DNA from 3 places in the Streptomyces sp. DT224 genome. Region 2 is predicted to be linked to each of the others. Evidence: riboswitches for the same ligand, from Rfam matches in the RefSeq annotation. Region 2 holds a riboswitch; each other region holds the start of a gene.

Region 1 (9,753 bases), on a different contig from region 2:
CGTCAGGACGGTGGCCCGGGCACCGCGGCCGGTACCGGGCTGTGTGGAACGGCGATGGGATCCCACAGGACGCCGCACTCCCTTCCGCTCTACGCAGACGCGCGCGGCCCTGCCGCCCGGGTGGGCGGACCGACGTACGGGAGCCGCGACAGCAGGCAGACAGTAGCCGCGTGATCACGGAGCGGACAAAGACACGCCGGACCGGTGGGGGCCACACACAGTGACGCCCCGCCGGTGACCTGTGGTCTCCGGCGGGGCGGGCGTCAGTACGGGGCGCGCGAATTCGCCCGTTCGGGCGCGGTTCAGATGCGCACGGCGGCGTAGATACTGCCGATGGTGCTCATCGACTCGTAGCGCACGTAGGCGCCGGGGTACGGGGCGTGCAGGACCTGGCCGTTGCCCGCGTAGAGGCCCACGTGCTCGTTGCCGTTGAAGAAGACCAGGTCGCCGGGGGCCAGCTGGCTGACACCGATCCGGTGACCCTGGTTGACCTGGGTGTACGTGGTGCGGGTGATGTTGACGCCGGCCTGGGCGTAGGCCCACATGGTCAGGCCCGAGCAGTCGAAGGAGTTGGGGCCGGTGGCCGCGGGCACGTACGGCTTGCCGATGCGGGTGGCGGCGGCGTTGAGGGCGGCGGCGCCGAGCCCGGAGGCGGGGACCTCGTTGCCGAGTTCCACGCGGGTGTTGGCGGCACGGCTCGCGCGCAGGTCGTCCTGGCGCATCTTCTCGCGCTCGGCCTCGGTCAGGGTGTTGAGCAGGCGGCGCGCCTCGGCCAGCTTGTCCTGCTGCTTCTTCTTCTTCTCACCGAGCGTCTTGCGGACGGAGGCGAGGTCGCTCAGCTTGTCCTGGGCCTCCTTTCGCTGCTGCGCGAGGGCCCGCTGCTTCTCCTGGACCTTGGACAGGGCCTCGGTCTGCTTGGCCGTCAGCTGGTCGAGCGCGGACGCCTGGTCCAGGAAGCTGTCCGGGTCGGAGGAGAGGAAGAGCTGGACGGAGGGGTCGATGCCTCCGGAGCGGTACTGCGCGGCGGCGAGGGAACCGAGGCCGGAACGGAGCTGGTTGAGCTCCTCCTGCCCGCGGGCCACCTTGTCCTGGATCGCGCCGATCTGCTTCTCGAGCTTCTCCTGCTTCTCCTTGGCCCCGTTGTACTGCTCGGTGGCCGCTCCGGCCTCGTGATAGAGCTTGTCGACCTTCGCCTTGACCTCGTTCTTGGTCGGCTTGGGGTCGGCGTGAGCGGCCTGGGAGGACAGGGCGACGGCCGCGGCTGCGGTCGCGGTGAGCACAGTCACACGAGTGCGGCTCGGCTGCTTGGGACGACGGTGGGACGCCACGAAGGCGAGCTCCTTCTTCCTCGAGCCGCCTACCGGATCTGTGGGGGGAGGAGAGGTCCCCGGCTCCGTGCACGTCACGGACTCGGCGGTTCCTTCGCCGCCACCCCGGGTGGGTGATCGACCGCGCGAAGGTTCGAGGCCCGACCCTAGTGACCATCTTGTGATCAGTTCAAATCCTCACAGGAAAAATCTCGTCACACACGGCACTTCTTTACCCACACCCCACGGCGTGTAGCGACGACTTGACGGACCGTTCCCTGATCTCGGGCGAACTCCCCGCAAGAGGTGCTAAACCCGCGAAAGCCGCTTCAGGAGCAAGGCGGACGCAACGGGCCTGGCCCCCGCCTTCGCCACTCCGTCGGCCACCTCGCGGTCGGTGGAGACCACCACCACGGGCCGTCCCGGCGGCTCCGCGCGCGCCAGTTGACGGATCAGCTCGTCGGCGGTGACCCCCGGCTTGCTGAACAGCACCCGCACCCCGCGCGGCGGCGCCAGCAGCACCGGGGCGGCCAGCTCCGCCCCGTCGAACACACACGTCATCTCCGCGCCCGTGCGCGCCGCGAGGACCGAGAGCCCGCCGAGCAGCCGCAGCCGCTGCTTCTCCAACGGCATCTGCGGATAACCCGTCTTGGTGACGTTGTAGCCGTCCACGATCAGATGGGCCTGCGGCAGCTCCAGGAGCTGGTCGAGCAGCGCCGGGTCGGTCTCCGAAAGGGCCCTGGCCGCGATGTCCTTGGGCGACATCCGGCCGGGCTCCACCGCGTCCACACTGTCCGCCGGCCGCATCGAGGAGGGCGGCAGCGCCAGTTCGCGCCGCAGCCCGCCGGCCGCTTCGAGCACCGTGTCCAGCAGCAGCCGCAGCCGCATGTCCTCGACCGAGCGCCCTTCCCGGGCCGCCCGGCGGCTCGCCTCGACGGACGCCTCCGCCTCCCCGAGCCTCGCCTTCAGCCGCCGGGTCTCGCTCTCGGCGGCGGACACCTGGGCGGCCGCCTCGGCGCGTACGGTCTCGGTCTCGGCCTTGGACCTGCGCAGCGCCGCCTCACCGCGCTTGACCTCGCTGAGCGCGCTGCGCAGTTTGCGCTGGAGGGAGTCCGCCTCCTTGCGGGCGGCGTCCAGTTCGGCGCGGAGCCGTTCCGTCTCGCTCTTCGTATGGGCCCTGGCCTCGGCCAGCTCCTCGCGCAGCCGCGCCACTTCGCGCCGGCTCTCCTCGCCGGCCCGCTCGGCGTCGGCGCGCTGGACCTCCTCGCCGGCCGCCGCGACCAGCTTCACCCAGCCGTCGGGGCGCAGGAGGTATGCCGCCGCCGCCACGTCCACCGGGTCGGCCGCGGCGGGCGGCGCGCCGGACTCCACGGCACCCGCCAGCTCCGGCTGGGCCTCCCGGAGCCGGTCGCCGATGCGGTGGCGGAACCGGTCGTCGTTCGCCACGGCTGCCGCCATGGCGTTCCCGGCGAACTTGGCACGGCGCGACGCCGTGAAGCGGGCGTACTGCCTCAGCTGGGCGGGCAGTTCGGCGACCGTGAGCCCGCCGAACGCGTCGGACACCAGCGCGACGACCCGGCGCCGTACCCCTTCGGGCAGCGGGCGGTCGAGCGCCTCCACGGCGTCGTCGGCCCCGTCGGCCGACGCGGCGCCGCCCTCGGGCTGCTCCACCATCCGTCACCCCATTGTGTTGTCTCCGCCCGGCCCCCTCAGGAGTCGGCACCCGGCCTGTCGACGAGCTCGATCTGGTCCACCGCGTTGCACCAACGACACCGGACCGACTCGATGGTCTCACTGACCACCTCGCGTTCCTCGACGCTCGACACACCGGCCAGGTCGAGGTGCACGTACTCCACGACCTTCGAGGACCGCGTCACGTCGAAGCGCGTGAGGTTCCCGCAGAGCGTGCAGCGCCAGCGGGTCGTGTCGGTCGGCTGGGGAACGGTCGTCATCGTGCGTCCTCTTTCGTCGAGCCGTGAGCTGCCGGACAAGGGTCTCGCGGTGCGCCGTCGAACTGCGGATGTCCACCTGTCACCCTACGGCCTCGGCGCTTCCCGCCGGCACGGCGAGGCGGTCTGTCCCGTTCGCTCCGTTTGCGTCATGCTCTGTTCATGATCGATCGGCGGGCCGCCGCGGGCAGGCTCCTGCGCGCGGCCACTTCGGGCGGGCCACCGGTGACGTACGCCCTCATCGCCCTGTGCTGCGCGGTCTTCGTGATCAGCCCGCTCTCCGGCTTCGTCCCGGTGCGCGGCGGTGCCGACGCGCTGCTCGCCGCGCAGGCGGGCTACTTCGAACGGTGGGGGGTGATCCCGAGCGAGCTGTGGGACGGCTCGGCGCACGCCCTGCTCACCCCGTTCACCGCGCTCTTCGTGCACGGCAGCTGGCTGCACCTGCTGGGCAACATGCTGTTCCTGTACGTGTTCGGCGCGATGGCCGAGGAACGCATGGGCCACACCGAGTTCGCCCTGTTCTACCTCGGCTGCGGCTACCTCGCGCTGCTCGGGTACGCCGCCGCGCACGCCACGTCCGACCAGACGCTCGTCGGGGCGTCCGGGGCGATCTCGGCGGTGCTCGGAGCGTTCCTCTACCTCTTCCCGCGGGCCCGGGTGACCAGCGTCTTCCCGTTCCTTCTGTTCCTGCCGCTGCGCTTCCCCGCGTGGGTGGTGCTGATCTTCTGGTTCGTGCTCCAGTGGCTGGCCGCCGAGGGTGCGGGAAGCGGCCCGGGTGTGGCGTACCTGGCCCACGTCGTCGGCTTCGCCACCGGGTTCCTCTACGCCTGGGGTCGCTACAGGCGCGACACCGGAGGCCCTAGAGTGAAGTCTCCAGCCACGGCCACCGAGGGAGAAACACAGCCGTGATCACCGCGATCGTGCTCATCAAAACCAGCGTGGACCGGATTCCCGAGATCGCCGAGGCCATCGCCGCGCTGGACAGCGTCAGCGAGGTCTTCTCGGTCACCGGCACCTACGACCTGATCGCCATGGTCCGGGTGGCCAAGCACGACGACCTGGCCGAGGTCATCCCCGGCCGGATCAGCAAGATCCAGGGCGTCGAGGCGACCGACACCCACGTCGCCTTCCGCACGTACTCGCAGCACGACCTGGAGGCCGCGTTCTCCATCGGCCTGGACGCCTAGGGCCGCCCGCGCCGCCCGGTCCTCAGACCTGGGCGGCACCCCGGTCCGGCACGCAACGGCCGTCCTCGGTGCGGTACTTCCAGCGGGCCCCGTCGCTCACCAGCTCCCGGACCGCGCGCAGGAAGCGCTCGACGTGCTCGTCCGGGGTCCCGGCGCCGAAGCTGACGCGGATCGCGTTCAGGGACCGCTCGCCGGGCCGGGCCTCGGGGGCGCCGCACTCCCCCGCCTCGCCCGGGTCGCTGCCGAGCAGGGTGCGCACGAGCGGGTGGGCGCAGAAGAGGCCGTCGCGCACCCCGATGCCGTACTCGGCCGACAGGGCGGCGGCGAAGTGCGAGCTGTTCCAGCCCTCCACCACGAACGAGATCACGCCGACCCTCGGCGCGTCGTCGCCGAACAGCGAGAGCACCTTCACCTCGGGGACCTCGGCCAGCCCCGCCAGGACCTCGCGGACGAGGTGCTGCTCGCGGGCGACCAGCCGGTCGAATCCGGCCTCGGTGAGCGCCTTGCAGGCGGAGGCGATGGAGTAGACGCCGATGACGTTGGGCGAACCGGCCTCGTGGCGGGCGGCCGTGGTGTGCCACTCGACGTCCACGCCGCCGTCCGCGCGCCGGGCCACCGTGCGCGAGGCGCCGCCGCCGGCGAGGTACGGTTCCGCGTCGCGCAGCCAGTCGGCCCGGCCGGCCAGGACGCCCGAGCCGAACGGCGCGTACAGCTTGTGCCCGGAGAAGGCGACCCAGTCCACGTCGAGTTCGGCGATGTCCACGGGGTGGTGCGGGGCGAGCTGGGCGGCGTCCAGGACGATCCGCGCGCCGTGGGCGTGCGCGGCGGCGGCCAGCTCCCGTACGGGCCACAGCTCACCGGTCACGTTGGAGGCTCCGGTGACGCAGACCAGCGCGGGGCCGCAGGGCTCGCGGTCCGCGAGGGCCCGCTCCAGGGTCGCGACGGCCTGGGCGGGGGTGCGCGGGGCGTTCAGGTAGGTGACGTGGGCATCGCGCCAGGGCAGCAGCGAGGCGTGGTGCTCGGTCTCGAAGACGAAGACCTGGCAGTCGGCGGGCAGCGCGGCGGCCAGCAGGTTCAGCGAGTCCGTGGTGGACCGGGTGAAGACCACCTGGTCCTCGGGACGGCAGCCCAGGAACTCCGCCACGGTGGCCCGGCTGGACTCGAAGAGGTCCGTGGACAGCTGCGAGAGGTACCCGGCGCCCCGGTGCACGCTGCCGTAGTACGGGGCGTACGCGGCCACGTCGTCCCAGACCCGCTTCAGCGCCGGGGCGCTCGCGGCGTAGTCCAGCGCGGCGTAGCCGACCTCGCCCCCGGTGACCAGCGGGACGAGGACATCCTCGCCCAGAACCGGCAGCGGGGCACAAAGCGACTGGTCGGCGACAGCGGTGAAGACAGACATGGCGAACTCCCGTAACAGGCAGGCGAACTCCGCGTGCCCGCGGATACGCGGCAGCACGGAGTGGAGGAGAAGAGGGGGTGCGGAAAAGGGCCTCGGGCCCTAACGCATTCGCTTGCTCACAAGAGGCTCCCTGAGGACCAAGGACCCCACGGGTGGACGTCACGCGACGTCGAGGGGTCCGCGCTTGCCGCAGACCTCGCTGCCTGCGGCCCGGTCTTCACCCGGGGCACCCCGCCACGGACGGAGGGTTGCCGGACAGCGGGCCGGGGCCGTAGTCGCTGTCACTCATGACCTGCGCAGCATCTTGCCATACGTACGGGAACGCGCAAGGCGCAGTCCGCGATCCGGACTGCGCCCTGCCTCACATCGACGCGCTCACGCGTTGCTGGCGACGACCCATCTCTCCAGCGCCCGCCCGGCCGCACCCGAGTCGATCGCCTCGGCGGCCCTCTCCATGCCCGCCCGGATCTGCTCGGTGAGCGGCCCCTCGCCCGGGTCCAGCGCGACCAGCGCCGCCGCCGAGTTGAGCAGCACGGCGTCCCGTACCGGACCGGTCTCCCCGGCCAGCAGCCGGCGCGCCACATCCGCGTTGTACGAGGCGTCGGCGCCGCGCAGCGCCTCCACCGGGACCAGCGCGACGCCCACGTCGCGCGGGTCGAAGGTCTCCTCGCGGACCACCCCGTCCCGGGCCACCCAGACCCGCGAGGTCGCCGTGGTGGTCAGCTCGTCCAGGCCGTCGTCGCCCCGGAACACCAGGGCGGAGTTGCCGCGCTCGGCCAGCACGCCCGCGACGATGGGGGCCATGCGCAGGTCGGCCACCCCGATCGCCTGGGAGCGCACCCGGGCCGGGTTGGTGAGCGGCCCGAGGATGTTGAACGTGGTGGGCGCGCCCAGCTCCGCACGGGCCTTGGCCGCGTGGCGCAGGGCGGGGTGGAACTTCACCGCGAAGCAGAAGGTGATGCCCGCCTCCTCGGCCACCTCCACGACGCGCCGCGGGGACAGCTCCAGGTTGACGCCGAGCTTTCCGAGCACGTCGGACGAGCCGCTGGCCGACGAGGCGGAGCGGCTGCCGTGCTTGACGACCTTGGCACCGGTCCCGGCGATGACGATCGCGGACATGGTGGAGATGTTGACCGTCTTGGCCATGTCGCCGCCGGTGCCGACGATGTCGACGGTCCGGCCGGGCACCTCGATGGTCGTGGCGTGCTCGTACATCGCCCGGACCAGGCCGGTGACCTCCGTGACCGTCTCGCCCTTGGCGCGCAGGGCGACCGCGAAACCGGCGATCTGCGCGTCGGTGGCCTCGCCGCTCATGACGCGGTCCATGGCCCACGCGGTGGCGTCGGCGCTCAGGTCCTCGCCGCGCAGCAGGGGGGTCAGCACGCTGGGCCAGGAGTAGGCCGCCACGCTGTCGCCGCCGTCCGGGGTCACAACGTTCATGGTCCGCTCCTGGGGTCCACAGCCGATAAGGGAGGGCTCCACCCTATCGAGCCCCGGGGACGGCAAAGAGCCCCGTCCAGCGGATGGACGGGGCTCTCGCCGTGGCGATCAGAACGGGTGATCAGTGGTGGCCGTGGCCGCTGGTGATCTCCTTGTACTCCTCGGCGGTGGGCTTGGCGATCTGGTTGTCCTCGCCGTACAGGCTCTTGCTGAGCCGCGCCCGGACCTTGGTGATCCTGGAGACCTTGCGCTCCACACCGTTCTCGTCGACCGTCGGGCCGATCTCGAGCGGCTTGTACTGCTCGTGCGCGGTGAGCTTGTACCGCGCCTCCGGCGACAGCGGCTCGTGGACCTCGACGAACTCACCGTGCGGCAGCCGCTTGATGAGCCCGGACTCGCGGCCGTGCAGCACCTTCTCCTTGTCGCGGCGCTGGAGGCCGAGGCAGATCCGCCGGGTCACGACGAACGCGATGACCGGGCCGACGAAGAAGGCGATACGGACGAACCAGCTGATCGAGTTGAGCGAGAGGCTGAAGTGCGTCGCCCAGATGTCGTTGCCGCCGCCGATCAGCATGACGAAGTAGATCGTCACCCAGGCGACGCCGAGGGCCGTCCGGGTCGGCGCGTTGCGCGGCTTGTCCAGGATGTGGTGCTCGCGCTTGTCACCGGTGATCCAGGACTCGATGAACGGCCACAGGGCCAGCGCACCGAGGACCACACCGAACAGGACCAGCGGGATGAACACGCCCAGGACCAGCGTGTGGCCCCAGAGGTTGATCTCCCAGCCCGGCATCACACGCACGAAGCCCTCGGCGAAGCCCATGTACCAGTCCGGCTGGGCGCCCGTGGACACCTGGTCGGGACGGTACGGACCGATGGCCCAGATCGGGTTGATCGAGGCGATCGCCGCGATGATCGCGATGAAGCCGAAGACCAGGAAGAAGAACCCGCCGGCCTTCGCCATGTACACCGGCAGCAGGGGCATGCCGACGACGTTCTTGTTCGTCTTGCCGGGACCCGCGAACTGGGTGTGCTTGTGGTAGAAGACCAGGATGAGGTGGCCGACCACGAGCCCGAGCATGATGCCCGGCAGCAGCAGGATGTGGATCGAGTAGAACCTCGCGATGATGTCGCCGCCGGGGAACTCCCCGCCGAACAGGAACATCGAGATGTACGTACCCACGATCGGCGTCGACAGGATCGCGCCCTGGGTGAAGCGGACACCCGTACCGGAGAGCAGGTCGTCCGGCAGCGAGTAACCGGTGAAACCGGTGAACATGCCGAGGACGAACAGCAGGAAGCCGAAGAGCCAGTTGATCTCGCGCGGCTTGCGGTACGCACCGGTGAAGAAGACGCGCATCATGTGCACGAACATGCCGGCCAGGAAGATGACCGCGGCCCAGTGGTGGATCTGCCGGACCAGCAGACCACCGCGGACGTCGAAGCTGATGTTCAGCGTCGAGGCGTACGCCTCCGACATCCGGATGCCCTGCATGGGCTCGTACGGGCCGTGGTAGACGACCTCGTTCATGCTCGGGTGGAAGAACAGCGTCAGATACACACCCGTGAGGATGATGATGATGAAGCTGTAGAGGCAGATCTCACCGAGCATGAAGGACCAGTGGTCCGGGAAGATCTTGCGCATGTTGGCCTTGGCGAGGGAGTAGATCCCCAGCCGGCCGTCCGCCCAGTCGGCCACCCGCTCGCCGGCGGGCGCCTTGCGGTTGCCCGGCGCTGCGGCGCCGGGCGTGTTCGTCGCAGTACTCATCCGCGCTCCCAGAATGCAGGACCGACGGGCTCTTCGAAGTCACCGAGCGCCTGGAGGTTGCCCTCGCTGTTCACGCCGATCCGCAGCTGCGGGAGGGCGTGGCCGGCCGGACCGAAGATGACGCGGGCGCCGTCGGAGAGGTCGAAGGTGGACTGGTGGCACGGGCAGAGCACGTGGTGCGTCTGCTGCTCGTACAGGCTGATCGGGCAGCCGACGTGCGTGCAGATCTTCGAGAAGGCCACGATGCCCTCGTGCGCCCACTCGCGCTCGCGCTTGTCCTTGATGTCGTCCGGCTCGATGCGGATGATCATCAGGGCGGCCTTGGCGATCTGCGTCTGGAAGTCCTCGTCGTGCTCCTCCAGGCCCTCGGGCATGGCGAAGGTCAGCGAACCGACGACGACGTCCTCGGGGCGCAGCGGCTCCATCGTGTTCATGTTGACGAGCTGCTTGCCCTCGGCCCACAGGGTCTTGCGGAGCTTCTTCTCCGGCAGCGGACCCAGGTCGCGCAGCAGCACCACGCCGGAGAGCGGCACCAGGGCCAGCGCACCGAACATCGTGTTGCGGATCAGCTTGCGCCGGCCGAGCGCGGACTCACGGGCGCCGTCCGCGAAGTCGGACAGGACCTTCGCCTTGACCTCGGGCGCCGCCTCGATGGGGTGCCGGTCGTCGGCGACCTCGACGTCGGACATCAGGGTGCGCGCCC
Region 2 (9,753 bases):
CCTTCTCGCTGATCTTGCGGTCGAAGGTGTCCAGCGCGGCCTTGAGCGAGCCGATCTTCTCGTGGACGGAGCGCCAGTTCCCGTCTTCGGCGTACCCGATCAGGGCGGAGATCCGGTAAACGACGTGCGCGAAGTCCTCGGCGAGCACGACCTCCCGGTCCGAGGCGCCGAGGAGTTCGGAGAGCCGGGGATCGTCGGTCATCGCGGGCCTTTCACTGCTGTCCTGTGTGATCGGGCCAGTCTTCCACGGGCGTTCGAGACCGCGTGCGTAATCCGGTCTTTCTCTGCGTAGGCTGGGGGCACCGCCGTCCTGAAAGGTTCAGCCGATGCCCGATACCGTGCCGCCGGGCCTGCTGACGCCGCTGACCGTTGAGGCGGTCCGCTGGCACTACCACCCGGACGACCAGCGCGACGAGGACGCTATCGAGGCGACGTGCGCCGTGCTGGCGGAGCTGGTAGGTACGGCGTGGCAGACGGTGAAGGAGCGTGCGGCCGGCAACCGGGCCAACGACCCGGCCCTGCATCGCCTGATGGTCAACCTGCATGTCGAGGGGTTGGACGTGACAGCGAGCGGCTGCGCCCTCTCCCTGTACGTCTCCGGTCGCGGCTCCCACGACCTACTGCATGCCCGCACTGGCGAGCGGATGACGGCCGCGCTCACCGCCGAGGCCCACATCCCGCTGCGCGTGGCCGCCTGCTCCAGCCGCCTGCGATGGACGCGAGGCATCTACTGCCAGGAGCACTCCCCCACGCCCGTCCCGCCGGACCCCGACGCCGCACGGGCCGCCGCGGAGCGCCTGGAGGAAGTAATCACGGGGCGCCGACCGGCGGACGACGGCCCGCAGGCCGCGAGCCATCGACTCCTCCTTGTGCTGCGGCACCGGCTCAACATGCACCCCGCTGGGGCACTGTGGGCCGGGCACCCGGACGGCGTCTTCACTCTGCGATGCGGACCTGACGATGCCCGGCGCCTCATCGCCCTCGGCATGCCCGTCCGGCCGCACCTCGACGGGGAGGTCGGCGCCACCGTCGGCTTCACCCTCACCGACCGCGAGTGCCATGCCTTCGCCGACAAGGTGGTCGCGCTCGGACCCCTGGTCTAAGCGACCACGGTTCAGTCCTCATCCGGCACCCACCGGTACACCTCGACGCCGTTCTCATCGGTGCCCCGCACGTACGTGCCGTTGCCAAGAGGCGTACGCATTGCGATCTGATCGATAAACGGGTCCGGGTTCGAGCCATCATGAAACGGGCCGCCCACGTACTTCGCGCTCATGCGTTGAGCGTACGGCCGCCATGCGGCAGCTCGCCCCGAGGCACGCGCCGTCGAGGGCGGTCGTCACGCTCAACGGTCACCTCCTGGCCGTCGTCGCCGGGCGTTGCCGCCGATGCCTCCAGGAGTAGCACCTCCATGAAGACCCGGGCGCCGCCGTCGCGCCGGTTCGGTACCAGTGACACGTTGCCGACGACGATCTCCGGGGACGCCTCCAGGGCCCGCTGGACAGCCGCGGCGGTGCGCCGGGCCTTGCCGGGGTCGGAGTCCATGATGCGCAGCGAGGACATCAGGCACTCACCTCCGGCAGGTCGACGCCGTGACCGTCGACCGTCCACGCGGCGCGCTCCCACACCGGCTCGGTGCCGTCCGCGATCCGGTGCAGCAGGCCGGCCATCGACAGCCCGTCGGCCGCCGGGTCGAGCGAGCGCGTCCACGGCATGGGCAGGTCGCCGCTCCACTCCCAGGGGGCACACGCGTTCGTTGAGGAGTGGCGGTCGGTCCAGCCGAACCACCCGGCCCAGATCCGGGTGACGGAGGCGTTGGCCGCAGAGGAGGGCGCGGCCCACGGGTGCAGCGGGTCGCGGCCGGAGGTGACCGGCCCGGAGTTCGGCAGGCGCAGCAGGGCGTACGGGTACCGGCTGTGCGGGCCCATGAAGTCCGGCTCCTCGATCACCCGGCGGCCCTCCAGGAGCACATCGAGCCGTTCGAGGACCGCGCCGCGCTCGGGGCTGCCGTACTCCCCGGCCTCGGCGGCGTAGAGGACCTGGCGGTCGCGGACGCCGACCACGGCGACGCCCTGCGCCTCCGGGAGCGAGTCGGGTTCGACGTCCACGACCAGGAGCGCGGCGGCCGGGTCGGCGACCAGCTCGCGTGCGAGGGCCTGCGCCTGGTCGTGCTGCTCCCAGAGAGTCGTGACGTACCGGCACGGGACGCAGAGCCGGCCCTTCCCGAGCGGTTCCTCCCAGCGGTCTCCGCACCGCCGGCACTGGTATTGCAACGCGCGGGCCTGGTCGAGCACGGCGCGCTGCGCGAGCGAAATCTGGCGCTTGGGCACCGCGGCGGCGACCTCGAACAAGGGGGCGTAGCTGTTGCCGTGGTAGAGCACCTGACCGACCGGGCCGGCCCCCGGTTTGAGCGGCGGGTCCATGCGGCCGAGCTGGGTCTTGGTGCGCAGGCCGGCCGGGACCTGGTGCCAGCGGGTGTACCGGATGAGGTCCGGGAGCGGGGGAACGGAACTGGGCATAGCGAGCCTCCTTATGCGCTCTATTGAGCCCATTAAAAGCACCTCACCCCGCGAAAGCAAGGTGAATTCCAAAAAGCGCCCAGAAAGGTCGCTCCGCGCAATTCGGAGGCCCCTATATCTGCGCGCGCGTAGCCGGATTCTCGTATTAAGGTTAATACCGTTAGTTCACTCCTTCGGCCTCTCGCTTGTTCTAGGGCCTACTCAGGGAGTGGGCACGGGGTCTTCGTCCGGCGGCCAGGGGCCGTATCGCTCCAGGGCTTCGCGGACGATCCGGGCGGCAGAGAACACCCTCTCGACCAGGGTGTCCCGCTGTTCCTGTTCCTCCTCGCTGTAGCTGAGGGAGTTGTACAGCAGGCCCAGGTCTTCCAACTCCCCCAACGGGCCCTCACTCACCCGGACCGCCGCTGCCCGCAGGTCTCTGACCAGGGAAGAAGGGAGGTTGTAGGTCCTTACGACGAGGCGCCCCCGCCCCTTGTAGTTCTTGCCGACTCCCCGGCCGGACAGGGATGCTTCCTCCTCCTCGGCGGTGGTCAGCGGTTCCCACGGGCCGATCAAATCGTCCTCGGCCAACCGAAGGCGGATCGCGCGTCCCACGTACTCGTCCAGCGTGGGCCACATAGCCGGCCGCTGCCGACGCGCCTCCAAGCGGGCCTGCGCCCGGGTGAGCTTCCCTTTGCTATTTCGGGCCAATTCAAAAGCCCAAAACTCCATTTGGCGGCGCTGCTTCTTCCTGATGGCGGTAAAGCGAGATGCGTGACGAGCGTCAATCGCGAAGGAGCAAGCCTGACGTTCCTCTTCGCGGTGCGCTTCTTCTTTCAAGGTTAATACCTAACTATTAAGGTTAATAGGTGGGCCTTCGGCGCGCGCGGGCCCCTGCCCCATCCAACGACGGCCCTACTGCAACGGATGCGCCTTGATCCAGTTTGTGAGGGCCCGGCCCTCCATCCAGATCAGCGGCCGCGCCTCCAGCCAACCGTCGGTGTCGGACTCACCAACTGGGACTCCCGCGTACGTCTCCACCCGGTCGATAATCACGTACGCCTCGGAATAGAAGCCCTTGGGCGCATCCGGGTCGGCGTTCATCGCCTTGCGGATCTTTCGGACGTCGTCCACGAAGTCCTGGAGGCGAATCGCGCAGCCGTCCGGGTTCTCTTCGACGTCCGCCCCGTTGAGACACCTGATGTCGTGGGTCTGCCACCACGCCATGGTCTCGTCCCACTGCGCCTTGACTGGCACCGCAGGCGTCTTTTCCGCCGGGCCCGCGTTCGTCGCCGGCTTCGCGTCCGCGTCTGCCTGCGCGCTGCATCCTGCCGTCCCGGCCGCCACCGCGGCCATGAGTAGCGCGGACGCCGCCCCTATCCCCCACCCCTTGATCATGGGCGAGATCATGCCACGGCAGCCGTCCCGGCGCCCTGCGTTCGGCGTGGCCCGGAAGGGCTGTCCGGCCGCATCCTGGTAGAACGGAGGTTCGAGAGGGTGAGCCATGACAACACCCACCCAGCCCAAGAACTCCACTGCGCTGACGTGCCCGCCTTCGCAGATCGGGCTGTGTGCCCGCTGCCAGCAGCGCTGCCATCGATACGGCTTTGGCGGGAACCCCTTGTGCATCACCTGCCGCTCTGCCGTCGAGGCCGCGCGCAGCAGGAAGCCGAAGGCATCAGCCTGATCCAGGGCAGCGAACGCCACGGCGGCCGCGGGGAGAATGCCGCCCGCGACCGCCGGTACTTCCTGTCTCTACGCCCTCGCTCCGCCAGTGTCCCGGGCCGAAGGCGTCCCCTCACCCGCCGACCGTTACCGGCGCCGCGTCCGTGACGGCCGCCGGCGCTTCGCCAACCGGAAGCCGGGGCACCGTGCGGAACGCCATCGCCCTCCCCTGCTTCCCGGCCTCCTCGATCCACCCTCTGCGCCGCCACTGCGCGAGGGGGCCGTTCACGGACGACCGGGCCGCGAACTGCGGCAGGCCGAGGGCCACCAGGTCGTCCACAGTGATGCCGCGCGGCCCGGCCTTCTCGACCGCCTGCCACAGCGCCGCATGCCGCTCGTCGGCGATCTCCGACCCGTCCGGGAACGTCGGCACCGCGCGCAGCAGCGGGCGGCCCCCGCCAGGGCCGGAAGGGGGCACAGGCGGGCGCGGGGGCGTCGGGTCGTCCTCCGGGTCCGGTGCGTGCTCCGGATGCCCGCGAGCCTCCGTCTCGGTCTCCTCGCGGGCGTAGCGGTGGCTCGTAGCGGTCACGTCGGCCTCGGTCATCCAGTACGCGCGGGCGTCGACCGGGATCTGGTGTTCGCGGTCCCAGCGGAGGAACTTCCCCGCGAGGTCGAGTTCGTCAAGGCACCACCCGTCTCCGTACGCGCCGGGCCCGAAGATGAGGTTGGACGTGGTCGACTCCTTGGCGCCCAGGCCGATGCGGACCTGGTACTGCTGCCGGCCGTCCGTGGAACCGCCGAAGACCCGGTTGCTCGGCGACTGGGTCGCGCACACCAGCGTGACGCCGGTGTACCGGGCGACCTGAAGCAGCGACTCGATCAGCTTCGCGGCCGCGGGCACGCGGCGGATCAGCTCCGCGAGCTCGTCAATGAAGACGAACCACGCCGGCCCGTGCTTACCGGGAACCCACTTCTTCTCGCCGAGGCTGGAGAGCAGCGCGCCGCGGCGCTCGACCTCGGCCCAGACCATCTTGAGCAGCTGCATGGCCCGGCTCGGGGTGTCCGCCAGTGCGAGCGCTGAGTCCCGCCACGGGCCGAACTCCACCGCTCCCGGCTTCATGTCGATCAGCAGGGCCTCGGCGTCCTCACACGCGACCGCGTAGGCGATGAGGACGCTCTGGACGCCCGACTTCCCGTTGTCGGTCGCCCCGCCGATCAGGGTGTGGTTGTAGAGCAGCGGGATCGTCACCGGCTGGCCGTATGCGTCCACGCCGAGCACGACCGGCTCCGTGCACGTCCTGGTCGACGGGCCCGGCCATGCGATCGGGGAGGCGAGCGGGTCGGACTCGTACAGGTATGCCACCAGCTCGTTGTCCTGCTCCCCCTTCGCCAGGCGCAGCTTCCCGGGAAGGCCGAGGTTCGTGGCCAGCTGGTCGCGGCGGGCGATGACCTTGTGCGGGGCCGTGTCCCGGCCGGGCGGGAGCACGATGACCGCACGCCACCCGAAGCGGGTGTACTCCAGCGCCGTCACGTCCACGGCCGGCACGGACAGCATCGCGACGAGGGCCTGCATGAGCGCGGTTTCCTCGCGGGTGGCCCCGGTCAGGCCCGGCGCGAGGGTGTCGGTGCCCAGGCCCTGCGCGGTGACGCCGGCCTTCGCGGCCTTCACCTGGAGTGCGAGCTGTTCCCGGCGGGACCGGACGAGCCACGGCACGTACACGGCGTACGCCCCGCCGGTCACGAGGGAACTGGCGATCAGGGACGGCACGGACGGGCCGAGCGTGGCCCCCATCCAGGCGTCTGCCATGACGGCCATGCTGCTGGCGCCCGCCGTCGCCAGGCCCTTGTGCCGGTGCTTCAGCGCACCGACGGTGAGCATGGTGGAGGCGGCCAGGGCGGCTCCGTAGACGCCGTGCTCGGCACGGCTCACGTCGGCGAGGTGATGTAGCCAGGACAGTCCCGTCAGTCCCGTAAAGGCGGCTGCGGGGGCGAGTTCGAAGCGGCGGCTCGCGCACCAGCGGCATGCCCGGCCCAGAGCATGCGCGGTGCCCAGGGCGGCGCGCGTGAGTGTTGAGTCATGCGGAGGCACAGCAGTCTCCCGGGAAGTGACGTGACGAGGGCGGCGTAGGAAACCGCAGGTCAGAGGTTCGTCACGTCACATGAGGACGTGCAGGGGGAGCCGAGAGTGGAAACGGTGACGCGAGACATGGGCATGCCTTTCCGGTCGTCGGAGCGTGGAGGCCGCGGGCGCTCGCTCGTGCGCCGCAGCCGGCCGGGCCGAAGCCCGGTATGAAGTTATGGAATCAGCCTACCGGTCCAGCGGGATGTATCCCTCACCCTCGGCCCACACTTCGTAGCCGCCAGCCGGGACGAAGTTCTGACCGGGAAGCGCCTCGGGCCAGTTGCCGGGGTAGGGGAACTCGCGCTCACCGTCCCAGATCAGGGTGCTGATGTTCAGGGGGTCCGGGCCAGCGCCGCAACAGCGGACCAGTTCCTCAACGACACACCGCAGGGCGGCCTCACGCGCCTGCGGATGGGTGGCCTGCCATTCCGCGGCGGGAACCAGGGCGCGCGCCTGGCGACCCCACCCGCCCCGGGCCGTCGCCACCAGAGCCAGCATGCGGCCGGGGTCGCTGCCGTAGTCCGTGAGCATGTCGCCGGTCAGCGGATACTCGTGGCCGCCGACCGACACCAGCGTCGACACCGGCCCACACGGGAAGGGGCGCCTGCACGGGCCTTCGACCGTTCCCGCGCAGAACTCGCAGATTCCTGCCGTGCCGGAGAGGGTACGCCGGACCTGGCGCACTGCGAGGCAGCGCGCCTCAACAGGCAAGGCTGCCCAGTCCAGGCCGAAAAGCGCCACCTGGGCAGTCGTCACCTGTCCACCCGCGCGAACGCGGGCCTTCACCACCCAGAAGTCGGAATCGTTCACGGCCGCAGCTCCAGAATCAGGGCGGTGGCCTTCTCCCAGCAGGTGCCGCAGGGGTGGCCGTCCGAGCCGCACACGATGTCTGCGACGCGCGGCAAGAGCCGCGTGTTCAACGTGGGGCTCTTGATGAGCCGCACGGCGGCATCGGCCTTCCGCAGACACGAGTTGCAGGACTTGACCTTGCCCTCACGCCGGCCGCAGACCGTCAGGGACGCCGAACGCAGCACTTCGCTGCGCGCGGCGGTGGTGGTGGCTGTGCTCACGATGTCTCCCAGAGCACAGCCCCCTGCCTGAATACCGTGCCGGCGGGCGCCGACGCAGGGGGCCGTGCACGAGATAGACGGAGTGACCCGCCGATTCGTTACACCGCGGCGTACGGGTCAGGCAGCGGCACCGCCCGCACCCAGCCGTGCGGACCCACTGACCCGCTCGGACGCCGACTAGTGGTTGGCCCACTTCGCGAGCGCTACGACCAGGTTGAGCGTCCTCTTATGGACCCGCTCAGGCAGGACAGGCCACGTCAACCACGTCGGCGCGAGACACACCGTGACCGTGGCAACCGGCACGAGTCGCACCGCAACTACTAGGAACGTCGCCAGGGGGCGAGCAACACGGGCCCCAGTCGACAGGATGAGAGATGACGACAAAGCAGGCACTGCGGGTGTCCTCAATGTGAAGGCTCCTGCCGCGCAGCACAAACCTGCGCGACCTGGTCTTCACCCGGGGCTCCCCGCCATCGCCACAACATGGGGGTCGCCGGACAGCTGGCCGGGGCCTGATCGGCTATCACTCGTGACCTATGCGTTCGAAACCTACCCATCGTCCTGCGGCACAAAACGCGGAGCGGACGCCAACTGCCGTTCCCTCGTTGAGAGCTCGACGATCGCCTCGCTCGTGCAGCCGGAGCGGTGGAAGGGCGCTACGCCCTGGCGGCCTTCGGGCCGGGGACCTCTACAAGATGTCCGAGGCCAAGTCGTATGACGTCCTGGGCTGCTCGCGGGAGGCCGTAGGCGTCAACATACCCCCGGCACATGGCCGCTGGCGTGCTTGCCGGGACGAAGGGCGGCATGGTCGAGTGGCAGACCACGTGTCCGTCCACCGCACGGGTGTCCCCCAAGAACTGCTTCAGCCGCCCCGGCTCCAGGCCGGCGTTCCTTCCGTCGGGGTTCAGGATGCACGTTCCGCAGCGGTCTTCGAGTATCCGAATTTCGCCCGTCTCCGGGTCCGCCACCGGCGGTGTCTCGTCACTCGCTCCTCGGGTGCTGTTCCGCTCGGGCTCCAGTCGCACGGGCTCAGCCTTCTACTGCGACGGTGAAGACGGGGACGAGTTCGGCCGCCATCCGGTACCCCTCGACCTTCTTGTTCTGGGGTTTTTCGCGGCCGTAGTCTGCCGCGATGGGCGCGGGCATACCGCTGGGCCATAGGCCGTCGACCACGCCCTTGGTCAGGGTCTTCGTCAGGGAGATGGAGGGGCCTGCGAGGTCGCGGCCCATGTCTCGCAGGTCGCTCGCTGCGCGGTACCCCCCGCCCTGCAGAACGTCGTTGAGGAGTGTGCGGACGGGGGGCGTGGCGATCCGGACGAAGTCCTTCGCGCGCTGCGGTGTCCATTCTCGATCGGCCTCGACGGTGAACTCGTCGCGGTGCTCGGCGAAGAGCGCGAGCAGCTTCTCCTCGAACGCGGCCGACCCACCACTGATGCGCAGATCCATCCTGATCCTTCCGACAGAACTCACCCGATGAACTTCGCCCAGCCTATGACATCGGGTGGTTTCACGGGCGGATGACGTCGTTGGGTGTTGTGGTCGCGCGTTGTGGTCCTCAGTGGGTAGTGTGGGGGGATCGAGGGGCGGTAAGGGCACCCTTACCGGGTATTCTGCCTGGAATAGCCGGTACCTGGTGGGAGGGGAACAGATGAGCGGGAACGAGCGCGCGGACGGTCCGGGTGAGGTCGGCTCGGGCGGAGTGCCGCCGGGCGACCGCCTCGCACACCTCGGGCACATCGAGCATCCGACGCAGATGTACGCGATCATGAAGCCGGTGCCCAACACCATGCCGGTGCCGGACGATGCGGACGAGTGGGTTGCGGCGTTCGGCCGGGTCATCACCGGTGGGCATCTGCCGGGCGGCGACGGGAAGACCAGCATGCCCATGATCGTGGACACTGACCCGCAGGGCACCGCGGCCACGCCGCTCGGCGGCCCCGGGCTCGACCTGTGCCGTACGTGTCTCACCCCCGTGGGTGAGCCCTCGGCGGAGTGCACCAACCCCTTCAGTCACCAGGAGGGACAGTCGTGAACGGTCGCGGATACAGCCCCCAGGGCTACCGGCCGGAGCCGACGACGGCCCCCGCCACCGGTTCCCCGCTCTCCCCGCCCGAGCGCCCCGACATCGACGCGTACGCGGACATGAGCGCCCAACTCGAAGCCCTCCACACCTTCTTGAAGGCGCGGGCCGCGGCGACACCCGTCGTGGAACCGCTCTTCTACGAGGCCCTGGGCTACGCCAGGGGATACGCGGACGCGTGCATGGAGAAGCAGGACATCGTCGGCGCCGTGCGCAAGCTGGAGTGGATGCGCAACGAGGCGAAGAAGTGGGCGGACCACCCGGACTTCCCCGCGGAGGCCCGGCGGTGACCGAACAGCGACCCGAGCGACCGACCGC
Region 3 (9,753 bases), on a different contig from region 2:
ACACCTCGGCCCAGCCCGCCTGGAGCGCCGAGGTGTGGGTCCACGGGCCGACGAGCAGGGACGCCTCGGCGCCCGCCCGGCGCAGCCGGCCGTACTGCGCGAAGGTCTGGTCCGCGAGGGCGTCGTGCCGGCCGGTGATCAGGGCGACGGGCACGGCCGCCCGGTCCGCCGCCCCGGCCAGGGACGCGCCCTCCCAGTACGGGTCGTCCGCGTCCGGGTGGGCCATCACGTCGTCCAGCCAGGGGATCTCCCCGCCGAGCGCGTCCGCGTACGCCCCGCGCAGCGGACGCGCGGTGACGGCGGAACGCACCCGGCGCTGGAGGCGCAGGGTGGCCCGGACGAACGGGCCCATGCCCCGGTGCTGATACGTCATGCCGGCGCCCACAGCGAGCGCGGTCTCCAGGGCGAGGACGCCGTCCGTGTGGAAGAGGGCGTACGGATCGTGCAGCCCCACCTGCACCACCATGGCCTTCAGCTCCGGCGGCGGATCGAGGGCCAGCGCCCACTGGACGTACCCGAGGTAGCTGGGGCCGGCGGTGCCCAGCCGCCCGTCGAACCAGGGCTGTTCGCGCAGCCAGGCGACCGCCGCCAGGCCGTCGGCGGGCTCGTTGCGCCAGAGGTGGAAGGCACCGCCCGAACCGCCGGTGCCCCGGCAGCTCTGCAGGACCACATGGAAGCCCTGCTCGGCGAAGAGGATGCCGTACTGCGGGGACCACGGCACTCCCCGTCCGTACGGCGTACGGACCAGAAGGGTGGGGAAGTCGCCCTCGGCGCGCGGGAAGTAGTGGTCGGTGACCAGCGGACTGCCGTCGGCGGCGGGGACCGCCAGACCGCGCTCCACGCCCACCTTGTAGCGCGCGGCGGGCAGCCCGCGCCAGGAGGCGCGCATCAGCCGGGAGGCGAGCGGCGGCTTCGCGGACGACGGCGTCCATGCGGCCCGGGGGCGGGCGTCGGGCGTCGGTCGGGTCATCTTCGCCTCCATCGGTACGTCATGCGGCGGTGCGGCAGCCCGCACTCTATTCTCGTACTGCGTACGAGAATACTGGATGCTTGGATGGGCCGTGGAGGCGACCCGGGTGAGAGAGGCTGAGAACGTGACCCGCACCGAAGGGGCCGGAGGCATTGATCCGCGCGTGCTGTGGCGGGAGCAGGACCGGCCCCGGCGCGGGCGCAGACCCGCGTTCAGCCGCGAGGCGATCACGGCCGCCGCCGTCGCCGTCGCGGACGCCGAGGGGATCGACGCGGTCACCATGCGGCGGGTCGCCGCCGAGGTGGGCGCCGGCGTCATGTCGCTGTACAGCTACGCCCCGGACAAGGAGACGCTGCTCGACCTCATGGTCGACCACGTCTCCGGCGAGCTGCCCGCGTCGGACCCGCTCACCGGCGACTGGCGCGCCGACCTCAAGACCATCGGCCGCCACCAGCGCGCGAACATGCTCCGCCACCCCTGGCTGCCCGCCGCCGTGCAGGCCCGCCGGTCCCTGGGCCCCCGCACGCTCGCCTTCGTGGAGCACGCACTGGCCGCCCTGCGGCCCAGCGGGCTCGACGGGGCGGCCCGCCTGGAGGTCTTCGCCCAGCTCACCTCGTTCGTGGCGGCCCAGGTGGGCTACGAGGTCGGCCGGGCCCGGGCTGCCCAGGACCCCGGCCGGGCCGCCGCCGAAGCGCTCTATCTGGCCGAGGTCGCGGCGGACGGCGACCATCCGGAACTGGCCGAGGCCCTGGCGACGGCCGGCCGGCCCGTCACCCCCGACGCCATGTTCGACCGCTTCCTCACCCGCCTCGTGGACGGCCTCGACGCGGGCTGAGCCCGTACGCGCACACACAACGACACCGGCCCCCGGGGACGAATCCCCGGGGGCCGGTGTCTTGGTACTGCTGGAACTGCTGACCCGTCGGGATCAGAAGTCCATGTCACCGCCCGGCATGCCGCCCGGAGCGGCCGCGGCGGCCTTCTCCGGCTTGTCGGCGATGACGGCCTCGGTGGTGAGGAACAGCGCGGCGATCGACGCGGCGTTCTGCAGGGCGGAGCGCGTGACCTTCGCCGGGTCGAGAATGCCCTCGGCGATCATGTCGACGTACTCGCCGGTCGCGGCGTTGAGGCCGTGACCGATCGGCAGGTTGCGCACCTTCTCCACGACGACGCCGCCCTCGAGACCACCGTTGACGGCGATCTGCTTCAGCGGGGCCTCCAGCGCGAGCTTGACGGCGTTCGCGCCGGTCGCCTCGTCACCCGAGAGCTCCAGCTTCTCGAAGACGGCCGAGGCCTGGAGCAGAGCCACGCCACCACCGGCGACGATGCCCTCCTCGACGGCGGCCTTGGCGTTGCGCACCGCGTCCTCGATGCGGTGCTTGCGCTCCTTCAGCTCGACCTCGGTCGCGGCACCGGCCTTGATGACGGCCACGCCGCCGGCCAGCTTCGCCAGGCGCTCCTGGAGCTTCTCGCGGTCGTAGTCCGAGTCGGAGTTCTCGATCTCGGCACGGATCTGGTTGACGCGGCCCTGGACCTGGTCGCTGTCACCGGCGCCGTCGACGATCGTCGTCTCGTCCTTGGTGATGACGACCTTGCGGGCGCGGCCGAGCAGGTCGAGACCGGCGTTCTCCAGCTTGAGGCCGACCTCCTCGGAGATGACGGTGCCGCCCGTGAGGATGGCGATGTCACCGAGCATGGCCTTGCGGCGGTCGCCGAAGCCCGGGGCCTTGACGGCGACGGACTTGAAGGTGCCGCGGATCTTGTTGACGACCAGGGTCGACAGGGCCTCGCCCTCGACGTCCTCGGCGATGATCAGCAGCGGCTTGCCGGACTGCATGACCTTCTCCAGCAGCGGAAGGAGGTCCTTCACGTTGCTGACCTTGGAGTTGACGATCAGGATGTACGGGTCGTCCAGGGACGACTCCATGCGCTCCATGTCGGTGGCGAAGTACGCCGAGATGTAGCCCTTGTCGAAGCGCATACCCTCGGTGAGCTCCAGCTCCAGACCGAAGGTCTGGGACTCCTCGACGGTGATGACGCCTTCCTTGCCGACCTTGTCCATCGCCTCGGCGATGAGCTCGCCGATCTGGGTGTCGGCGGCGGAGATGGAGGCGGTCGAAGCGATCTGCTCCTTGGTCTCCACGTCCTTGGCCTGCTCCAGGAGGGCGGCGGAGACGGCCTCGACGGCCTTCTCGATGCCCCGCTTGAGAGCCATCGGGTTCGCACCCGCGGCCACGTTGCGCAGGCCCTCGCGGACGAGCGCCTGGGCGAGAACGGTGGCGGTGGTCGTACCGTCGCCGGCGACGTCGTCCGTCTTCTTGGCGACCTCCTTGACCAGCTCCGCACCGATCTTCTCGTACGGGTCCTCCAGCTCGATCTCCTTGGCGATGGACACGCCATCGTTGGTGATCGTGGGGGCGCCCCACTTCTTCTCGAGGACGACGTTGCGACCCTTGGGGCCAAGGGTGACCTTGACGGCGTCGGCGAGCTGGTTCATGCCGCGCTCGAGACCGCGCCGGGCCTCCTCGTCGAACGCGATGATCTTGGCCATGTGAAGTGGTCCTCCCGGACAGGGGTGGATTGCTCCGGACCGAGTGGCGCCCGCGACGGACGGCCTGCGTGCCCTGCGGTTCCTTCCCGCCTGGCCTGCGGGCCTCACCGGCCCGGTCCAAATTCTGTCACTCTCACCTGGAGAGTGCTAAGCCCAATGATTAGCACTCGACCCCGTTGAGTGCAAGCGCCGAAGGCTCCTTGAGGGGTGGCGGTCCGGCGACGGGAGGGCGCAAGCGCCGGCCTCGGCACGGGGACAACCCCCGCCCCCGGTAACCCCCGGGCACGACGAAGGGCCCGTACCCCTAGGTACGGACCCTTCGTACGTGCGTGGCGTCGCGGCCGACGTGCCGTGCCGCGCTTCAGCCGACGGCGAGCTTGACCATGTCCGCCTGCGGCCCCTTCTGGCCCTGCGAGATCTCGAACTCGACCCGCTGACCTTCTTCGAGGGTGCGGTACCCGTCCATCTGGATCGCGCTGTAGTGGACGAATACATCCGCACCACCGTCGACCGCGATGAAGCCGTACCCCTTCTCCGCGTTGAACCACTTGACGGTGCCCTGAGCCATGCCTAACTCCCCTGTAACGTGTGTGCGCCGAAGCGCGTCGACCGCGGCTGAATGTATCTGCCCAACTGCCCTGTGCGACAGGTCAATCGGACGACAATTCTGCGCAGCACCGATCGCCCGAATACGGGGAATCCATGAGCTTGCGGGGCAAGTCGGGCCCGGCAAAGGTGACTTATGGAACAAGAGAGTCCGGCACATTGGCTGCTTCTGATCGTGGCGCGGCGCATTCTCATATGCGGGGGGCACGGGCAGCGAAGGGGACTTCCCACACTCTACCCCGCTCAACCATGCAGAATTGCCCCCTCCGCTTCTGTCGCGGAGGGGGCAATCACGGTGACGCTGCGCGGCCGTGGGCTCAGCAGCCGCCGGCCACGGCGGGGATGATCGAGACGCCGGCACCGTCCGGGGTCGCCGCGTCGAGGCCGCCCTCGAAGCGCACGTCGTCGTCGTTGACGTACACGTTGACGAAGCGGCGCAGCTTGCCCTGGTCGTCCAGCACGCGCGCGGCGATGCCCGGGTGGTCCTTCTCCAGGGAGGCGATGACCTCGGAGAGGGTCGCGCCCTCGGCCGGAACCTCGGCCTTGCCGCCGGTGTAGGTGCGGAGGATGGTGGGAATGCGGACCTTGACGCTCATGGCGGTGCCTTCCTGAAGTCTCGGGTGGTCAGCTGGTGGCGAGTCCGGCGGCGCGGAAGGCGTCCAGGCTCGGGCGGATGGTGGCGGTCGCCTGTGAGGTGTCGGCCACCGCGTCCAGCGTCTTGAGGCCGTCACCCGTGTTCAGGACGACGGTGGTGAGCGCCGGGTCGAGCAGACCGGCGTCGATCAGCTTCTTCGTCACGCCGACCGTCACCCCGCCCGCCGTCTCAGCGAAGATGCCCTCGGTGCGGGCCAGCAGCTTGATCGCGTCCACGACCTGCTCGTCGTTCACGTCCTCGACGGCGCCGCCGGTGCGGCGGGCGATGTCCAGGACGTACGGGCCGTCGGCCGGGTTGCCGATCGCGAGGGACTTGGCGATCGTGTTCGGCTTCTGCGGGCGGACCACGTCGTGACCGGCCTTGAAGGCGGTGGAGACCGGGGAGCAGCCCTCGGCCTGGGCGCCGAAGATCTTGTACGGCTTGTCCTCGACCAGGCCGAGCCTGATCAGCTCCTGGAGGCCCTTGTCGATCTTCGTGAGCTGCGAGCCGGACGCGATCGGGATGACGATCTGGTCGGGCAGCCGCCAGCCGAGCTGCTCGCAGATCTCGTACGCCAGCGTCTTGGAGCCCTCGCCGTAGTACGGACGCAGGTTGACGTTGACGAAGCCCCAGCCCTCGCCCAGCGGGTCGCCGATGAGCTCGGAGCAGAAGCGGTTGACGTCGTCGTAGTTGCCCTCGATGCCGACCAGCTCACCGCCGTACACCGCGGCCATGACGACCTTGCCCTGCTCCAGGTCGTGCGGGATGAACACGCAGGAGCGCAGGCCCGCCCGGGAGGCGGCGGCGCCGACCGCTCCGGCGAGGTTGCCGGTCGAGGAGCAGGAGAGCGTGGTGAAGCCGAAGGCGCGGGCGGCCTCGACGGCGATGGCGACGACCCGGTCCTTGAAGGAGTGCGTCGGGTTGCCCGAGTCGTCCTTCACGTACAGGCCGCCGGTCACACCCAGCTCGCGGGCGAGGTTGTCGGCCTTGACCAGCTTGGTGAAGCCGGGGTTGAGATTGGGCTTGTCGGCCACATCGGCGGGCACCGGCAGCAGCGGCGCGTAACGCCAGATGTTGTTCGGGCCGGCCTCGATGCGCTTCTTCAGCTCGTCGGGGGAGCCGCTCGGCAGGTCGTACGCCACTTCGAGCGGCCCGAAACAGGACGCGCAGGCGAAAATGGGTCCCAGTGCGAACCGTTCACCGCACTCGCGGCAGGAAAGGGCCGCGGCGGGACCGAGGTCCACGGAAGATTCGGTGTTCGCTGCGACAGTCTCAACAGCCATGATGGCGAGGCCCTTTCTCCTCATCTTCCTCACGACGCGTTTCGCCGTGAGACGGAATTGGCACCTTCCCCACCTGACCTCGCGGTCGGCAGGAGGGTTGCCGGGACTTCAACGGGCCGTTCCCTCTGTCCCTCTGGATGAGCGCTGTGGCGACGGATCATGGATCCGCGCGTTTGTCGGCGGACCGACCCCGGCATGCGAGGGCCGTCCGCGTTGTTCAAGACTGTAACCGAAGGACCGGACGGGTGAGATAGCCGTCCGTACCGCGAGATGGATCACATACAGGGAGTATCGACGGTGCTCGAAGAGGTCGAACGCTGGCTGACCAGGCGCTCCTGGTCGGCCGCCGACCACCCGCCGGCGAGCGTGCGGGCCGCCGCGACCGGTACGGGCGTCAGCGTCGTCCTACCGGCCCTCAACGAGGCCGCGACCGTCGGGGACATCGTCGCGACGATCCGGCGCGAGCTGATGGAGCGCGTTCCGCTGGTGGACGAGCTGGTCGTGATCGACTCGGGCTCCACGGACGCCACCGCCGAGGTCGCCCGCCGCGCGGGCGCCCGCGTCGTCCACCGCGACGCGATCCTGCCCCGCCTCCCCGCCGTCCCCGGCAAGGGCGAGGTGCTGTGGCGGTCGCTCCTGGTGACCAGCGGCGACATCCTGTGCTTCATCGACGCGGACCTGAAGGACTTCTCGGCCGACTTCGTCTCCGGCATCGTCGGCCCGCTGCTCGCCCGCCCCGAGGTGCAGTTCGTCAAGGCGATGTACGACCGGCCGCTCGGCGAGCTGCCCGGCCAGGGCGGCCGCGTCACCGAGCTGGTGGCCCGCCCCCTGCTGAACCTGCACTGGCCGCTCCTCGCCGGCTTCGTCCAGCCGCTGGGCGGCGAGTACGCCGTACGCCGCTCGCTCCTGGAGCGGCTGCCGTTCCCGGTCGGTTACGGGGTCGAGCTCGGCCTGCTCGTGGACGCGCTGCACACCGTGGGTCTCGACGCCCTCGCGCAGGTGGACGTCGGCGTCCGCGTCCACCGCCACCAGGACGGCCAGGCGCTCGGTCGGATGGCTGCCGCGATCTACCGCACCGCGCAGGTGCGGCTCTCCCGGGGCCATCTGGTGCGGCCCGCGCTGACCCAGTTCGAACGGGGACCGGACGGGTTCGTTCCGCACACCTACCCGGTGGACACGCAGGAGAGGCCGCCCATGTGCGAGATCGAGGAGTACGTGACACGCCACGCGGCCTGATCACGACCCCATCCCGTCCGACTTCGTACGTTTGGGCGGATCGGGTTCGGGCTAGATTCCGGCCATGGTCTCCGAGCACGCCCCCCAGCCCGCTGCCCAGGTCCTCGTCGCGTCCAACCGCGGCCCCGTCTCGTACGCCCTGGGCGACGACGGCACCCTCGAAGCGAAACGGGGCGGAGGCGGACTCGTCTCCGGCCTCAGCGCCGTCGACGACAAGATGTGGGTCTGCGCCGCCCTCGGCGACGGCGACCGCGAGGCGGTGCGCCGAGGGGTCGGCGAGCCGGGCGTCCGGATGCTCGACATCGACGCCGGGGTGCACGCCGACGCGTACAACGGCATCGCCAACTCCGTGCTGTGGTTCGTCCACCACATGCTCTACCAGACGCCCGTCGAGCCCGTCTTCGACGCGGAGTTCCGCAGGCAGTGGGCCTCCTTCGAGACGTACAACCGCGCCTTCGCCGAGGCGCTGGCCGAGGAGGCGGGCGAGGGCGCGGCGGTCCTCGTGCAGGACTACCACCTCTCGCTGGTCCCCGGCATGCTCCGCGAGCTCCGCCCCGACCTGCGGATCGGCCACTTCTCGCACACCCCGTGGGCCCCCGTCGACTACTTCCGGCTGCTCCCCGACGACATCGCCGAACAGCTGCTGCGCGGCATCCTCGGCGCCGACCGCGCCGCCTTCCTGACCCGCCGCTGGGCGGACGCCTTCATCGGCTGCTGCACGGAGATCCTGGGCGGCACCGGCCACACCCGCGTCGGCGTCCACGGCCTGGGCGCCGACGCCGGATTCCTGCGGAGCCGCGCGCACGAGGCGGACGTGGACGAACGGATGGCGGCCCTGCGCGAGCAGATCGGGCCCGACCGGAAGACCATCGTCCGGGTCGACCGCACGGAGCTGTCCAAGAACATCGTCCGGGGCCTCCACGCCTACCGCACCCTGCTGGACGAACGCCCCGAGTGGCGCGAACGCGTCGTGCACGTCGCCTTCGCCTACCCCTCGCGCCAGGACCTCGCGGTCTACCGGGAGTACACCGCGGAGGTCCAGCAGGTCGCCGACGCGATCAACAAGACGTACGGCACGGCCGCCTGGACCCCGGTCGTCCTGCACGTCAAGGACGACTTCGCCCGCTCGCTCGCCGCGTACCGGCTGGCCGACGTCGCCCTCGTCAACCCGATCCGCGACGGCATGAACCTGGTCGCCAAGGAGGTCCCGGTCGTCTCCGACGAGGGCTGCGCACTGGTCCTGTCGCGGGAGGCCGGCGCGTACGAGGAGCTGGGCGAGCACGCCTTCACGGTCAACCCGTACGACGTCTCCGCGACGGCCGACGCGCTGCACGAGGCGCTGACGCTCCCGGACGACGTGCGGGCCGCCCGCACGGAGCGCCTGGCCGAGGCGGCCACCGCGCTGCCGCCGCAGCAGTGGTTCCTGGACCAGCTGGAGGCGCTGCGCCGCGGTTAGCCGAGCCGGCCGGCGAGTTCCCGCAGGTACTCCACGACCGCGGCCGGCCCCGGCAGGGCGAGGTCGGCGCGGTCGGCGAGCTCCGGCACCTCGGCGCTCCCGCTGCAGACGAGCAGGCCGGGGACGGGGTCCGCCTCGTCCGTGCGCAGCTTCTCCACGGCCGCGAACGCGGCGAGGTCGCCCAGGTCGTCGCCCGCGTACAGCACGGACGTGGCGCCGATCTCGCGCACGTACTCGGTGAGCGCGACGCCCTTGTCCATGCCCGGCGGGCGCAGCTCCAGGACCAGCCGCCCCGGTTCGACGATCAGCCCGTGCAGCGCGGCCAGCTCGCCGAGGGGCCCGCGCAGCGCGTCGAACGCGGCCTGCGGGTCGGCGGCGCGGCGGGTGTGCACGGCGAGGGCGCGGCCCTTGTCCTCGGTCCAGGTCTCCCCCTGGAGGCCGGACTCCGCCAGCACGCCGGGGAGTTCCGCGCGCACGGCGCCGACGCCGGGGTGCGGGGCGGGGGCGTGCACGGTCCCGGTCACGGCGTCCCAGCGCTCGGCCCCGTAGTGCCCGAGCACGACGAGGTGGTCGAGCCCTTCGACCCCGGCGACCCCGGCGTACCGCACGGCGACGTCGGCGGGCCGCCCGGTGATCACGGCCACGGACGCGACCTTCGGCGCGAGGGCGGCGAGCGCCGCCACGGCTCCGGGGTGCGCCCGCGCCTGCTCCGGGTCCGGCACGATGTCCGCCAGCGTCCCGTCGAAGTCGAGCGCGACGAGGGCCTCGGCCGGCCGGGCGAGGATGGCGTCGAGTCCGGTGCGGCCTGCGGGGGTGTGTGGAGGGGTGCCCATGCGGTGAGCGTAGCGCCGCCGCGTTGCCGATGCGGGGGCGCTGCCCCGTACCCCCGCTGCTCAATCGCCGCAGGGGCTTGATTTCCGCCTCCGCCGCAGGCGCGGCGCAGGGCACGCGCCCCTACCGCCTCCCCCGCCGGGCCTCCCGTACCCGCCGAAGGCGATTCACCGTCACCGGGTCCTC

Evidence for each region. Region 2 has a riboswitch for S-adenosylmethionine ahead of ACLQ2N_RS32730 (hypothetical protein). Riboswitches for the same ligand answer to the same signal wherever they lie in the genome.
Region 1: it holds a riboswitch for S-adenosylmethionine, as region 2 does, so the genes downstream of both, ACLQ2N_RS19940 (aminotransferase class V-fold PLP-dependent enzyme) here and ACLQ2N_RS32730 (hypothetical protein) in region 2, are expected to answer to the same signal.
Region 3: it holds a riboswitch for S-adenosylmethionine, as region 2 does, so the genes downstream of both, thrC (threonine synthase) here and ACLQ2N_RS32730 (hypothetical protein) in region 2, are expected to answer to the same signal.

What each region holds. Positions count from the first base shown of each region.
Region 1 is NZ_JBNCLI010000007.1:366,611-376,363, forward strand. It holds gene ACLQ2N_RS19910 (NlpC/P60 family protein) at 1-66, opposite strand, end outside; gene ACLQ2N_RS19915 (NlpC/P60 family protein) at 303-1,328, opposite strand; gene ACLQ2N_RS19920 (NYN domain-containing protein) at 1,617-2,978, opposite strand; gene ACLQ2N_RS19925 (hypothetical protein) at 3,017-3,259, opposite strand; gene ACLQ2N_RS19930 (rhomboid family intramembrane serine protease) at 3,419-4,165, shown strand; gene ACLQ2N_RS19935 (Lrp/AsnC family transcriptional regulator) at 4,162-4,443, shown strand; gene ACLQ2N_RS19940 (aminotransferase class V-fold PLP-dependent enzyme) at 4,466-5,842, opposite strand; SAM riboswitch class IV at 6,018-6,135, opposite strand; gene trpD (anthranilate phosphoribosyltransferase) at 6,218-7,282, opposite strand; gene ACLQ2N_RS19950 (cytochrome b) at 7,404-9,050, opposite strand; gene ACLQ2N_RS19955 (Rieske 2Fe-2S domain-containing protein) at 9,047-9,753, opposite strand, start outside.
Region 2 is NZ_JBNCLI010000016.1:66,380-76,132, reverse strand. It holds gene ACLQ2N_RS32775 (hypothetical protein) at 1-202, opposite strand, end outside; gene ACLQ2N_RS32770 (hypothetical protein) at 327-1,103, shown strand; gene ACLQ2N_RS32765 (hypothetical protein) at 1,115-1,276, opposite strand; gene ACLQ2N_RS32760 (hypothetical protein) at 1,273-1,563, opposite strand; gene ACLQ2N_RS32755 (hypothetical protein) at 1,563-2,519, opposite strand; gene ACLQ2N_RS32750 (hypothetical protein) at 2,721-3,338, opposite strand; gene ACLQ2N_RS32745 (hypothetical protein) at 3,414-4,205, opposite strand; gene ACLQ2N_RS32740 (FtsK/SpoIIIE domain-containing protein) at 4,297-6,093, opposite strand; gene ACLQ2N_RS32735 (hypothetical protein) at 6,472-7,095, opposite strand; gene ACLQ2N_RS32730 (hypothetical protein) at 7,092-7,355, opposite strand; SAM riboswitch class IV at 7,766-7,890, opposite strand; gene ACLQ2N_RS32725 (hypothetical protein) at 8,385-8,801, opposite strand; gene ACLQ2N_RS32720 (hypothetical protein) at 9,004-9,387, shown strand; gene ACLQ2N_RS32715 (hypothetical protein) at 9,384-9,725, shown strand; gene ACLQ2N_RS32710 (DUF6221 family protein) at 9,722-9,753, shown strand, end outside.
Region 3 is NZ_JBNCLI010000009.1:41,680-51,432, reverse strand. It holds gene ACLQ2N_RS22750 (CocE/NonD family hydrolase) at 1-970, opposite strand, end outside; gene ACLQ2N_RS22745 (TetR/AcrR family transcriptional regulator) at 1,095-1,805, shown strand; gene groL (chaperonin GroEL) at 1,899-3,521, opposite strand; gene ACLQ2N_RS22735 (cold-shock protein) at 3,883-4,089, opposite strand; gene ACLQ2N_RS22730 (MoaD/ThiS family protein) at 4,445-4,723, opposite strand; gene thrC (threonine synthase) at 4,752-6,044, opposite strand; SAM riboswitch class I at 6,062-6,188, opposite strand; gene ACLQ2N_RS22720 (glucosyl-3-phosphoglycerate synthase) at 6,342-7,280, shown strand; gene ACLQ2N_RS22715 (alpha,alpha-trehalose-phosphate synthase (UDP-forming)) at 7,345-8,736, shown strand; gene otsB (trehalose-phosphatase) at 8,733-9,569, opposite strand; gene ACLQ2N_RS22705 (DUF3263 domain-containing protein) at 9,691-9,753, opposite strand, start outside.